Regions from separate parts of the Salinivibrio sp. EAGSL genome, predicted to be linked through region 1. Evidence: predicted binding sites of a transcription regulator. Region 1 holds the regulator's gene; the other holds the start of a gene.

What was found. Region 1 encodes CRP, which controls carbon source genes, mostly activating them, when cyclic AMP is high. Its sites were predicted from a motif close to TGTGANNNNNNTCACA; they were not measured.
Region 2: the regulator CRP is predicted to act here: its motif matches at 5,077-5,092, upstream of queE (7-carboxy-7-deazaguanine synthase QueE).

Annotation. Positions count from the first base shown of each region.
Region 1 covers NZ_JABWMG010000002.1:14,127-21,521, reverse strand. Annotated here, with positions in the region: gene HLG76_RS01510 (aspartate aminotransferase family protein) at 308-1,525, shown strand; gene astA (arginine N-succinyltransferase) at 1,555-2,577, shown strand; gene astD (succinylglutamate-semialdehyde dehydrogenase) at 2,579-4,060, shown strand; gene HLG76_RS01495 (DUF1338 domain-containing protein) at 4,071-4,862, shown strand; gene crp (cAMP-activated global transcriptional regulator CRP) at 4,982-5,614, opposite strand; gene HLG76_RS01485 (phosphoribulokinase) at 5,864-6,733, opposite strand; gene HLG76_RS01480 (YheU family protein) at 6,790-7,008, opposite strand; gene HLG76_RS01475 (hydrolase) at 7,156-7,395, opposite strand, start outside.
Region 2 covers NZ_JABWMG010000014.1:27,194-34,588, reverse strand. Annotated here, with positions in the region: gene HLG76_RS09995 (amino acid aminotransferase) at 1-253, opposite strand, end outside; gene asnS (asparagine--tRNA ligase) at 337-1,737, opposite strand; gene HLG76_RS09985 (methyl-accepting chemotaxis protein) at 1,840-3,459, opposite strand; gene queD (6-carboxytetrahydropterin synthase QueD) at 3,723-4,085, shown strand; gene queE (7-carboxy-7-deazaguanine synthase QueE) at 4,267-4,932, opposite strand; gene HLG76_RS09970 (ROK family transcriptional regulator) at 5,198-6,412, shown strand; gene sstT (serine/threonine transporter SstT) at 6,503-7,395, opposite strand, start outside.

The sequences.
Region 1 (7,395 bases):
TTTTTTTCAGCAATGGTTGCAAAAAATAGCGATCTTTATCACTAATTTTACATTTCGCTGTTTTTAATCACTTTGTCAACGGCTGCAACCTTATGCAACTGTCGGTCTCTAGTCCGTTAATCTTGCCTTCTTAGCATCATAGCCTTACTCACTTTCATCTTCTCTTTGCTCACAGTTTATGCATAACTATCTCTTTAAACTGCATGAGCTTTGTTACCATGCTGAAAACAAAACATAATCTGCTATTGCTGCGGTTAAAATAATGTAAATACTATGCCTCATAGATAAAACATAGAAGGATTGAGTGATGACAATGGAGCACAAAGTAGAACGTAAACTCTTCGATGAAGTCATGGTGCCATGTTACAACCCAATGCCGATGATTCCTGATCACGGTAAAGGGTCGCGCATTTGGGACCAAGAAGGCCGAGAGTATATCGATTTTGCCGGTGGTATCGCGGTGAGCTGTTTAGGCCATTGTCATCCGGTCATGGTTGATGCGTTAACGGAGCAAGCCCAGAAGCTGTGGCATTTGAGTAATGTCATGACCAATGCGCCCGCGTTGCGTCTGGCTAAACGCCTCACCGAACTCTCATTTGCCGACCGCGTGTTTTACGCTAACTCGGGCGCTGAAGCGAACGAAGCGGCCCTGAAACTGGCACGTCGTTGGGCAAAAGAAGAACATGGTGAGCATAAAAGTGAAATCATTGCCTTTACCAAAGGCTTCCATGGTCGCACCTTCTTTACTGTCACCGTAGGTGGTCAGCCCGCGTATTCCGATGGCTTTGGACCTAAACCCGGCGATGTCACACACCTTCCTTACAATGACATTGCCGCATTGGCCGATCATATTTCGGACCGAACCTGTGCGGTGATGATGGAGCCTTTACAAGGTGAAGGTGGGATTGTGCCGCCAGAGCCAGGTTTTCTCCAAGCCGTGCGTGAACTGTGTGATAAACACAATGCGCTTTTAGTGTTTGATGAAGTGCAAACGGGGAACGGGCGCACCGGTACTTTTTATGCTTATCAAGAGTCTGGGGTCGAGCCCGATATTTTGGCCACCGCAAAATCACTCGGTGGCGGGATCCCAATTGGTGCCATGTTAACGACCGACGCCTTGGCTGCGCATATGAAGCCGGGGGTTCATGGCTCTACTTATGGCGGTAATCCACTGGCCTGTGCGGTGGCAGAAGCGGTGGTTAATGAAGTGACCAAACCCGACGTGCTTGCCGGTGTCATAGAGCGTGAGCAATGGTTCCGTGACGGGTTAGAAGCGATCAATGATAAATATGGCATCTTCAGTGAAGTGCGTGGCAAAGGCTTGTTACTCGGTGCGGCACTGAACCAAAACTGGGAAGGCCGAGCACGCGATATCTTGGTTGCGGCAGGCGAAGAAGGCTTATTGGTTCTCGTTGCCGGGCCTAATGTGGTGCGTTTTACTCCCTCACTGGTCATTACCAAAGCGGATATTGAAGAAGGAATGGCACGCCTAGAACGTGCGATTGCCAAGGTCGTCGCAGGATAAGCGACCTGACTCACTCGGAGGGATTTGAGATGTTAGTTATTCGGCCGATCCGTGCATCAGATTTTGATGCACTGATGTTGTGTGCGGAAGCGTCCGGGCATGGATTCACCTCCTTGCCGGTCGATGCCGATTTGCTACAGGGGCGGATTAATAATTCGCTTGAGAGTTTTGCCAAACAGGTGACAGAGCCGGGGCCAGAGGGATATCTGATGGTCGCCGAAGATTTAGAAACCGGTGAAATCGCAGGGACCACGGGCATCGAAGCCGCCATTGGTCTTGATAACCCGTTTTACAGTTACCATCTGACCAAGGTGGTACATTCATCACGCAAACTGAACGTGCACAACATTGTTGAAGTGTTGACCTTTGGCAACAACTACACGGGGGCGACAGAAATCTGCACCCTGTTTATGCGTCCAGAGTTTCGTGGCGGGTTAAACGGTAAGTTATTGTCTAAATGCCGCTTCCTAATGCTGGCGCAATTTCCAGAGCGCTTCGCTGACGTGGTGTTTGCCGAAATGCGCGGTGTGTCGGATGACGAGGGTAACTCGCCGTTTTGGCAGTGGCTAAAAGACAACTTTTTTAACATTGACTTTACCTTGGCGGATTATCTCACCGGGATTGGTGCCAAAGGGTTTATTGCCGACTTAATGCCTAAATTGCCGATTTATGTGAGCCTACTGAGTGAGGAAGCTCGTGCAGTTATCGGTCAAGTGCACCCGAATACCCGTCCAGCATTACGCTTGTTGGAAAAAGAGGGCTTTTCTTGCCGTGGTTATGTCGACATCTTTGATGCGGGCCCAACGGTAGAATGCTTACGCCCCAATATTGAGTCTGTACGTCACTCTTTCACCGCCTCAGCGCGCGTACGAGAGCACAGTAGCGCACAGGATTATTTAATATCGAATACCGATTTTGCTGGCTTCCGTGCCACCGCGGCGAAAGCTGCGATCGATCACGAAACCAATCAAGTTGTGATTAGCCCAGCGGTTGCCGATGCATTGAATGTAAAAAACGGCGATCAACTGCGTTTGATTGCCATGGGGGGATAAAATGACAAAGCAATCAGCAGGCCATTTGATTCATGGCGAGTGGGTAAAAGGCGAGGGCGAGATCATGACCTCGCAAAACCCCTTTGATAGTCAATGTATTTGGCAAGGTGCAGAAGCGAGTCGTTCGCAAGTGGAGCAAGCAGTCAGCGCCGCACGCGACGCGTTTTTGCGTTGGCGTAATACCGATTTTTCTGAGCGCCAAGCGCTGGTGGAGCGCTTTGCCGAGATAGTGAAAGCCAATACCGATGAACTGGCTCGGGTCATTGCCGAAGAAACGGGCAAACCCTTGTGGGAAACCAAAACCGAAGTCGGGGCCATGGTAGGCAAAGTGGCGATCTCCTTGCGCGCGTACCACGAAAGAACAGGCTCACGTGAAAAAGACGTCAATGGCACCCAAGCGGTATTACGCCATCGTCCACTTGGCGTTATGGCGGTATTCGGGCCTTACAATTTCCCTGGGCATCTACCTAATGGCCACATTGTTCCAGCTTTATTGGCGGGCAACAGCGTAGTATTTAAACCCTCTGAGCTGACGCCAAAAGTCGCAGAGAAGACCTTGGGCTATTGGCTCGAAGCGGGATTACCGCAAGGACTGATCAGCCTGGTACAAGGTGGGCGCAATACCGGCGAGGCGCTGGCCCAAGCGCGCGGTATTGACGGTTTATTGTTTACCGGTAGCGCCAATACGGGGCATATTCTTCATCGTCAGTTTGCTGGCCAGCCCGATAAAATGCTGGCGCTGGAAATGGGAGGCAATAACCCCTTGGTGGTGAGTGATCAGTTCGGTGATTTAGACGCCACGGTATACACCATTATTCAATCGGCCTACCTCAGTGCCGGTCAGCGGTGTACGTGTGCACGCCGCCTGCTGCTGCCTGAGGGAGAAGTGGGTGACAAGATCTTGACTCGCCTAGCACAATGGACCAAAACCGTGCGAGTGGGTGGCCAGTTTGATGATCCCGCGCCTTTCATGGGCGCCCAAATTTCAATGGCTGCCGCCGAGGGGATTTTGGCCACACAACAGAAATTGATCGATCTGGGAGCTACCCCCGTCATAGAGTGCGAGCATTTACACGATGCGGTGATTTCTCCAGGGATTTTAGATGTGAGTGGCATTCAAGCGTTACCCGACGAAGAGTATTTCGGTCCGCTACTACAAGTGCAGCGCTATCAGGATATGGCTGATGCGATCACGAAGGCGAATGATACCCGCTATGGTTTGTCGGCAGGCCTTATCAGTGAAGACGAGGGCGAATGGCAATACTTCCTCGATCATATTCGCGCAGGGATTGTGAATCGTAATCGTCAGTTGACAGGGGCAAGCGGTGATGCGCCATTTGGCGGGCCAGGTGCGTCGGGTAATTTACGTCCAAGCGCTTACTATGCCGCCGATTATTGCGCTTATCCCATGGCATCAATGGAAGGGGAGCAGGTGGTACTGCCTGAGACGTTCGCCCCCGGTATTCCGACTCAACAAGATTAAGGAGACCAATATGGACAGTGGCCAAGCGTTATTCGATAAATTATGGCAAGACTATATTAACCGTCTTTGCCCATCGGCACATCAGGTACATGCCTTGCTCGAAGAAGGGCAGCCTTTAATCAATGATCATATTGCCTTGCGGACATTTGGTTTGCCCAAGGTTGGGCTTGAGGTCTTGGCGCGCCCCTTCCTGGCGCTAGGCTATCAGCAAAAAGGGGACTATACCTTTGAAGCGAAAAAGCTCAATGCCTGCCATTTCGAGCACCCCGATCCTTTGATGCCGAAAGTGTTTATCAGTGAATTGATGGTCGAGCAATGCTCGCCTGCGCTGCAAGCCATTGTTCATAAGCTGGTGGCACAAGTCGATGCGTCGTCACTAACAGGGAGCGATTTTCTTCATCAGGGGCGGCTTTGGGACATCGATAGCGCCACCTATCAAGCGCTTGCTGAGGAGAGTGAATACGCGTCCTGGGTAGCCGCGCACGGTTATGGCGCGAATCATTTCACAGTGAGTGTCAATCAGTTAAAGGCTCATGATCATTGCCAATCGGTTAATCAAAAGCTGCGAGACAATGGCTTTGCAATTAACGAAGCGGGTGGGGAAGTAAAAGGGGACGCATCCGTTTATCTGGAGCAATCCTCCACCATGGCTGACCGTGTCCCTGTTGTTTTCTCTGATGGCACGCAAACCATTCCAGGTGGGTTTTATGAGTTTGCTAAGCGTTATGTGTTGCCCAACGGTGAGTTGTACCAGGGGTTTGTTGCCGCTTCAGCGGATAAAATTTTTGAGAGCACGCACTAACAAATAGTGGATATAACGAGGCCTAAACGGTTAAGGAAGAGTTCGCTCTTCCTTTTTTTTTGTTTTAAAAAGAAAAACCGACGCCAGGGCGTCGGTTGGGAATACAGAGAGCGCTGTGATTAGCGGGTACCGTATACCACGATGGTTTTACCATGGGCTGAAATAAGGTTTTGCTCTTCCAGCATTTTAAGAATACGCCCCACGGTTTCACGCGAGCAGCCAACGATTTGGCCAATTTCTTGACGTGTGATCTTAATTTGCATGCCATCAGGGTGCGTCATGGCATCGGGTTGCTTCGCTAAATTCAACAAGGTTTGCGCAATACGGCCCGTGACGTCCAGGAAGGCAAGATCCCCCACTTTTTGGCTGGTCACTTGCAAACGGCGCGCCATTTGTGAGGACAAACGCATCAATATATCGGGGTTAACCTGGATCAGTTGGCGGAACTTTTTGAATGAGATTTCTGCCACTTCACAAGGAGACTTAGCCCGAACCCAAGCGGTACGCTCCTGATCATCTTCGAAAAGGCCTAGCTCACCGATGAAATCACCTTGGTTAAGATAAGACAGGATCATTTCCTTGCCTTCTTCATCTTTGATTAGAACGGCGACAGACCCTTTCACGATGTAATACAAGGTCTCCGCTTTTTCGCCTGCATGAATCAGCGTGCTTTTAGACGGATACTTGTGGATGTGACAATGTGAAAGGAACCACTCGAGTGTAGGGTCTGTTTGAGGTTTTCCTGGAACCATATAACTTATTTCCTCTGCATGTGTTGCCCGGCAACAACGTCCTATCTTTGTCTGAGGGGTAACCCACCAGATCTATGCACAGAATACGAAGTCTGGGCGCGGGCTACAAGCTCACTGTATGTTAACAAGAGTGTATCTTTTTTTGTTAGCAATTTCTTGATTTTGATCTAGGCCAACCGCCTAAAAAACTGGCAAAAACGTGGCTAAGATCACGGCTTGAGAAGTAATACACGATAGATGCGCTACGCCCTAGCCAATCTTGCCTTTTTCGATTAGCTGCTGAATCAATGGACGGATGATAAGTTCCATCGCAAAGCCCATCTTACCGCCTGGCACGACGAGTGTATTATGCCGTGACATAAAAGACCCCGTGATCATTTGCAGCAGATAAGGAAAGTCGACGTTTTTCATCCCTCGAAAGCGGATCACCACAAAGCTCTCATCCAACGAAGGAATGCCTTTGGCGTTCAGTGGGTTGGAGGTATCGACCGTCGGCACCCGTTGAAAGTTAATGTGAGTGCGTGAGAATTGCGGCGTAATATAATGCAAATAATCGTCCATCGACCGCACAATCGAGTCGGTGACCGCTTCGCGTGAGTGGCCCCTATCGCGGGTATCGCGGACAAACTTCTGAATCCACTCAAGGTTGACGATCGGGACCATACCAATCAATAGGTCGACATGTTGGGCGACATTGACCTCACCATCAACCACACCGCCGTGCAAGCCTTCGTAAAATAGTACGTTGGTATTGTCGGGTAAATCCTGCCATGGTGTGAAGGTCCCTGGCATTTGATTGTAGGGCACCGCTTCGTCAAAGGTATGCAAGTAGCGGCGATATTTGCCTGTGCCGAGTTCACCGTACTCACGGAAAAACTGCTCTAATCGCGGAAAATCATTGGCGGTGGGGCCAAAGTAACTAATGTGCCGTCCTTGCTCACGTGCTTTACGGATCTCGACGTCCATTTCCGGTCGCGTAAAGCGATGGAAACTGTCCCCTTCTAGCCACGCCGCTTTGATGTTCATCATCTGGAACATCTTACGGAATGCTTCGGATGTGGTGGTGGTCCCTGCTCCTGAAGAGCCGGTGACCGCGATGATTGGATGTTTAGCCGACATGACGCGCCCTGTCATTCAGTCTGAATGTGTATCGCTGTTTATTGCGTACAGCGATGCTAAGATCTGAGTGCTTCTTTACGACGAATATCCACTGTCTCGTGCAACTCAGAATACACAATCACGGCGTCGCCGGATTGCAGTTGTTGGCGAACATCCGCCACTTTTTGTGCAAAGCTGACTTCCTGCTCACCATAATCGGTTCCTTCCCGTAACACAAAGTGCTCGATTAAACGAGTCAGTGTTTCCTCAGGGACCGATTGCCAAGGAACCATCATACTACATCACCTTTTGTTGATTTATGGCTGAGACGTTAGGGTGCTTGATGCTGATATTGTGAATCAGCTCGCATTTTACCCAATCATTCAACACAATGCAGTAGATCAATGTGCGTCGGTCTTTTTTGCTTTGCGTGGCGTCCTTTTTTAACGGGACGAGCAAAGGCGTGAGGCTAACCAGTGAGGCACCGACTGCTCCAGCCAGAACTGTGGCTGGCGCCAACTGCCGGTAACAAAACCAACATGCCCACCATGTTCGCTCAGTTGATAGTCAATATTCGCGGGCAGAGGCGAGGTTGGGATCACTGCGTCGGTCATAAAGGGATCGTCTTTCGCATGGATAATCGCAAGTGGGACCGTAATAGCGTCAAGGACAGATAAACCACT
Region 2 (7,395 bases), on a different contig from region 1:
CACCAAAAAGTAATCGCTGAACGGCAAGGCCATATTCGGCGGTGCCTGGAATGCTCAAATAAGATTTGGTGATTTCTTTATCGAGTAGTAGTGCCTCGGCTTTTTTTACTGAGGTTAAAACGGGCGTTTCGCCGTGCTCGTTTTTATAGACCCCGACCCCGAGGTTAATCTTATCTTCACGTGGATCCGCTTTAAATTCTTCAGTTAGCCCTAGGATAGGATCAGCAGGTGCCGCAGAGATTTTCTCAAACATTGGTGTCGTCCATGGTTATGATGAATGAAAGCTAAATGCAAATAAAAGGCTGCAACCTGCAGCCTTTGGATAAGTGTATCTATTTAGAAACTGGCATTGCGTGGTGAGCGAGGGAATGGGATCACGTCACGAATGTTGCTCATTCCCGTCACGTATGAAACCAGACGTTCGAAGCCCAGACCGAAACCAGAGTGAGGGACAGTGCCATAACGGCGAAGATCGCGGTACCACCAGAAATCTTCTTTTTCTAGACCCATTTCTTCAAGGCGTTGGTCGAGCACATCTAGGCGCTCTTCACGCTGAGAGCCGCCGATGATTTCGCCGATACCTGGTGCGAGTACGTCCATCGCAGCAACGGTCTTACCGTCATCGTTCATACGCATATAGAATGCTTTAATGTCTTTCGGGTAGTTTTTTACCACAACCGGTGCATTAAAGTGCTCTTCTGCCAGGTAACGCTCATGCTCAGAGGCTAAATCAATACCCCACTCAACGGGGAATTCAAAAGTTTGGCCGCTGTTTTGCAAAATAGTGACCGCATCGGTGTAATCCACTTGCGCAAAGTCGGCGTTGACGAATTTCTCCAAACGAGTCAGAACATCTTTATTGATCCGCTGTTCAAAGAACTGCATGTCATCTTTGCGCTCATCCAACACGGCCTTGAAAACATATTTTAACATGGCTTCTGCAAGCTCGGCAGAGTCATCAAGATCGGCAAACGCCACTTCTGGCTCGACCATCCAGAATTCAGCCAAGTGACGGCTAGTATTGGAGTTTTCTGCACGGAAGGTGGGACCAAACGTATACACTTTACTGAGTGCACAGGCGTAAGTTTCGGCATTTAACTGACCCGATACGGTCAAGAACGCTTCTTTGCCAAAAAAGTCTTGATCGTAATCGACTTCGCCTTGTTCGGTTTTTGGCACATTGGCCATGTCTAGGGTAGACACCCGGAACATTTCCCCCGCACCTTCACAATCCGACGCTGTGATCAGCGGTGCAGACATCCAGTAATAGCCTTGCTCATGGAAAAAGCGATGAATGGCTTGTGAGAGCGTATGACGTACACGTGCAACGGCACCAATTACGTTCGAACGTGGGCGGAGATGCGCCACTTCACGCAAGTACTCAATCGAATGGCGCGTTTTCGCCATTGGATACGTGTCTGGATCGTCAACCCAGCCAACGACCTTCACTGCCGTTGCCTGAAGCTCATAGGCTTGACCTTTTCCGGGCGATTCAACAACCTTACCCGTGACCTCAACGGAGCAGCCTGCGGTCAGGCGCAGAACGTCTTGCTGATAATTATCCAGCTCATTAGGGACCACGGCCTGAATAGGGTCAAAACAAGAACCATCATAAATGGCAAGAAAAGAAATACCGGCTTTGGAATCTCGGCGTGACCGGACCCATCCACGCACAGTCACTTCAGTGTCGACTGCCGCCTTGCCGCGCAGGACGTCTACTACAGGCGCGTATGTCATAATTCGCTTCTATCTCCGTTTAGGTAATGCGGCCAACGGGGTGTGACCGCATCAGTGATTTTGCAAGTTAGACTAGCAAGTTTACCTGTATCCTGTATAGCTTCAAGGTTTGAGCGTGTCTGAGAGCTGAAATTGGCCAATTAACCCTTCAAGTTGTTCAACCAGCTGCTCGAGATTTGCACTAATCGCTTTTACCTCATTAGCATTGGTTGCGGTATCGTTGGCGTGACTTTGAATACGACCCACTTGAGCGAGCAAGGCATCGGTCATTTGCGCCTGGTGATCACTTTGTTTGCTGATGTCATTGGCGTTGTCATTGACCGTTCTAACTTGGTCGGCGATATTACCCAAAGCGGTAGAAAGTTCCATCACGGTTTCTGCACGTTGATTAGCACTTTCACTGGTCGCTTCAACCGCTTGCGCAGAGGCTTCACTGCCTGCACACAAGTTTTCAATGATGGTTTGGATTTCACCAGTGGCATCATGGCTACGACTGGCAAGGTTGCGTACTTCGTCGGCAACCACCGCAAACCCTCGGCCTTGCTCTCCGGCTCGAGCGGCTTCAATGGCGGCATTCAACGCCAATAAGTTAGTTTGCTCGGCAATTTCCCGGATCACGCTGAGGATCGTCGTTACTTGCTGGCTTTGTTGATTAACATCCAATATTTGTGTGCGTACTTGGCCAATATCAGCCACCAACTTACGAATGTCATTGGCCGCGACATTCGCCAGATCACTGCCCTGATTGGCACTGCCTGCGGCAGATTCACTCAATTGCGCTGCTTCTTGAGTACGATTTTGAATGTCGTGTTGATGCTGCTGCACATCATCGATGGCTGAAGACATGTCATTGGTTTCGTGACGTTGGCTATCAGCTAATTGATCGGTATGGCTTGAGACACGGATCAGATTCATGGCCTCAGCAGACAGGGTTTCTGAGGTGCGCTGAACTTGTTGCAGGCTGGCAGAAAAGTTATCAAGCAACTGGTCGCAACTATTGCACAGTTCACCAATCTCGTCGTCACGGGTATTGTTGAGGCGCTCGGAAAGATTTTTGTCGTGGCTGGTGCGTTTCATAAAGGCAGAGACGCGCTTAAGCGGGGAGACTACCCAGCGGCGAATCACAGTGAGTGAGATTAAAAATCCAATCACAGCGATGCTGCCCATGATCCCAGCGGTAATTAACATTTCTCTATCGATAGTGCTATACAAAGGCTCAAGATCATACTCGAGCCGGATAACACCGAGTACGGTGCCTTCCTCTGCTACGTGGCATTGCAGACAATTGGTACCGCGATAATCGCTGCTCGCTTTCATCGGCAGGGCGACCACCAATCCTTTTCCCGCATCAGCATCAAAGGTTTCGACAATGGTTTCACCTTTGAGGGCACGTTGGTCAATGGCATCCTGAGCAGATTGCTCAGGATTTCCTGGGCCAAAAAAGCGGGTAATTGCCTCTCCACGGATCACGCGAGCGTCGTCGATGCCTTTGTGTGACAGCATTTTCTCTCGCAACGTATTACGCTGACTGATGGTGCCGGTGAGCATCAGCATATTAAGGCTATCAAAGTAGTTGGACGCTTTATCTAAGGTTTGCTCGCTGACAATCGATGTCATCAAGGCTTTTTGTTGATGCGACTGATAGGCCAGCGAGGTGGCGAGCACAAGAGCGAAAACAAGAAAAAGAGCAAGAAGAATTTTGCTCGCAAGGGTCATACGCATGAGTCAACCATTTGTTATTAATTTATAGAGTTATCAGTTCTAGCCTGTAGCGACTATGTTAAACCGAGAGCGCACTTGTGGCGGTATCCTCATATAAAATGTGTGATTTCATCGACGTAAATCGTCCCAATAATGAGATGGAAACCCGTATTGCGAGGCATTCTGGCCGCACAGACTAACGGGTGTGGTCGGATGAATGCGTTTGAGTCGGCCAGCGAATTTAAGTAGCATGCGGCCTCTTGTTGTTGTTGGAATGAAGTAAAATGACCACTGAGTTGTTTAAAGAATTTACCTTTGAGGCGGCACACCATTTACCGAATGTGCCAGAAGGCCATAAATGTGGGCGTTTACATGGGCATTCATTTACGGTGCGTTTGTATGTAGAAGGCGACGTTGATCCGTATACGGGGTGGGTGATCGACTTTGCCGAAATAAAAGCGGCTTTCAAACCGATTTATCAGCGCCTGGATCACTACTATCTCAATGACATTGAAGGGCTAGAAAATCCAACCAGTGAAGTGCTAGCACACTGGATTTGGCAACAGGTAAAACCGAATCTGCCTCTGTTAAGCCAGGTCATGGTGAAAGAAACTTGTACCGCAGGTTGCACTTATCGAGGTGAGTAACGAAACTCGACGTGAGTAACAATACTCGAGGTAAATAAGAAGCAGTCGAGAGAAATAAAAAACGCCGAGTAGCAGTGCCTAACTTTATGAGGTTACTTTAGTACTCGGCGTTTTTTGTCGCTTTTTCGACGTGTGCTTTGCTCCATGACGGCGCGATTTATCTTGTCACCGTCATCGTCACTTAGGCGATATTCAAATACTTGTGTGTTTGCACGGATAAACGCCAGCCGCGCGCAATGCAGGTGTCGATGCAAAGTTTGGTTGCACGTGGCTTTTGGCTTACCGGCTGCAGCGCAATGGTTGCACTAGGAGAGGCTGGGCAGGTCTCAAGCAGAATCTCTAGTTGTGTAATGTCCTTTTCTGTCCCCACCGGATGTTTTATCTCATTGGCTCGCGCCATCGCACTGGCGAGAACGGGCAATTTACCGCGCATATTGATTTTGGGCGACACCGTTACCCAGGTGGCTTGGCTCGCATAGACCGTATAGGTGCCACTGGTTTCAATTTGGCATTGGCATCCAGCCTCTTCTAAGGCTTCCGTTAAAGGTACCAAATCATAAAGACAGGGTTCGCCCCCGGTAATCACGATATGCTTAGCGTGATAGCGTTGCGTGATTTCAGTGACGATATCTTCGGCTCCTAGCCAGCACCAAGTCGGTGAATCCTCTGACTTATCAATAATAAAGATCTTATCTTGCTGATCCTTATCATCCGTTTCCCAGGTTTGCTTAGTATCGCACCAGGCACATCCTACTGGACATCCTTGCAAGCGGACAAAAACCGACGGAACCCCTGTGAAGGTGCCTTCGCCCTGGATCGTTTCAAATATCTCGTTGACTCGGTACATGGTGATTAATAGCGATAGAATATGAGCTCCGCATTATGCCAACGAATAAGTTTGAGATCTTGTTTTTTAGCCCGCGATTAGAGGATGAACAGCGTTACTGTTTAGACAGGTTTTGTGAGTTTGTACGCGATTTCAAAGATACAAAGTGACAAATGTCACGTGCTAGCGGCCAATTGCTTCACAATTAGTTCGCGAAGTAAAAAAATTCACCTAAATAGGCGGTGTCAGGGTTTATCGCCACAGCCACGTAGTAATAGGAAAGGGCATGATTATTGGGCAGCCGGGACATATCGATCATATCAAGCGCAAAAATGCGGGCACGATTTATAACTTAATCGACCGTTTTGAGCCTATTTCGCGGATCGAACTCTCGAAACGCAGTCAACTGGCGCCTGCCAGTATCACCAAAATTGTGCGCGAACTGATGGACGCTCACCTTGTAAAAGAGGCGCCGATCCAAGAAACGAGCATGCGCGGGCGTCCAGCTGTAGGGCTTATGCTGGATAACGAAGGCTGGCAATTTTTGTCCATGCGTCTAGGAAGAGGTTATCTCACTCTGGCGCTGCATTCGCTAAGCAGTGAAATTTTGATTCAAGAACGGCATGAATTAACGGTGGTGGCGCAAAGTGCATTACTCACCACCGTGGTCGATCATGTCAACGCGTTTTTCTCTCGTCACCAACAAACGGTGGGTCGTGTCACCAGTATTGCGATTTCGCTACCGGGCTTGGTAAATAGTGCCCAAGGCACCGTGATTCAAATGCCGCACTTCGAGGTCGACTACATGCCTCTAGGGCCTGTATTACATCGAGAGACCGGTTTGCCGGTATTTGTGGGGAACGACACCCGTTCTTGGGCACTAGCGGAAAAGTTGTTTGGTAACGCGAAAGAAGCAGACAGCGCCGTTCTGGTCGCGGTTCACAGCGGCGTTGGGGCCGGTATTGTGCTCGAGGGCAAAGTGCTTCAAGGGCGGATCGGTAACGTTGGCGAGTTAGGTCATATTCAAATTAAGCCCTTTGGTAAGCGGTGTTTTTGCGGTAATTATGGCTGTTTGGAAACGGTCGCAAGCCTGTCCGCGATCTATGAGCAGGTGGAGACATTGCTCAATGAAGGGCATCCGAGTTGCTTGCACGACCAACCCCTCACGATAGAGGCTATATGCGATGCAGCGGTGTCAGGCGATGGTTTGGCCCACCAAGTGATCACCGAGCTTGGGCATCACTTGGGAACCGCCATAGCGATTGTGGTGAATTTATTTAACCCAGAAAAAATATTATTTGGTGGCGAATTCAATCGTGCTAAATCGGTCTTGTATCCTGCGATTATGGAATGTTTAAAAACGCAGACGATTCCGCTGTATAGCAAGTACCTAGTCTTGGAAGAAAGCTATTTCTATACCCAAGCGACGATGCCTGGAGCGGCGATGGTAAAGCAGGCGATGTACGATGGCAATTTGCTGATGAAAGTGCTGGAGGGCTAATCGTTGCCTTGGTTGACAATTAAAAAGCGGTTAAAGAAAAAGCAGGTGTTGATGCACCTGCTTTTTTTTGATCTTGGCTAAGGGCGTTGGTTAGCTGTTTTTACGCTCTTCACCCAAGCATGCCGCCGCGGTAAATACTACGTCGGTTGAGCTATTCAGGCCCGTTTCGGCAGAGTCTTGTAAAACACCGATAGTAAAGCCAATCCCAACCACTTGCATGGCAATCTCTTGTGGAATACCAAACAAATTACACGCGAGTGGGATCAACAATAGGGAGCCGCCAGCAACCCCCGACGCGCCGCACGCGGATACCGCGGCCACCACACTCAACAGCACAGCCGTGGCGATATCCACTTGGATACCGAGTGTATGAACAGCAGCCAGGGTTAATACGGTAATGGTGATCGCCGCGCCTCCCATATTGATGGTGGCACCGAGTGGGATAGAGACAGAATAAGTATCTTCATCCAAATCAAGGCGGCGGCATAGCTGCATATTCACTGGAATGTTGGCTGCAGAGCTACGGGTGAAGAAAGCGGTGAGACCGCTCTCACGCAGGCAGCGAAAAACAAGGGGATAGGGGTTTTGACGCGTTTTGATATACACAATCAGCGGATTTACCACCAAGGCGATGGTTGCCATACTGCCGAGTAGCACCCCCAAAAGGTGTAAATACCCCATCAAAGCATCAAAGCCACTTTTCGCTAACGTGCTTGCCACTAAGCCAAAAATACCCAAAGGCGCAAACCGGATCACAAAGCGGACGATCATCGATACCCCCTCGGATACATCCGAGAAGACACGTTTGGTTTCGTTCGACGCATGATGAAGAGCAATACCTAAGCCAATCGCCCAAGCCAAAATACCAATATAGTTACCACTCATCAACGCGTTAACAGGGTTGTCAACGATATTGAAAAGTAGCGTACTTAATACCTGGCTAATGCCCTCTGGCGGCGTAATGCTAGCATCCGTTGCGGCAA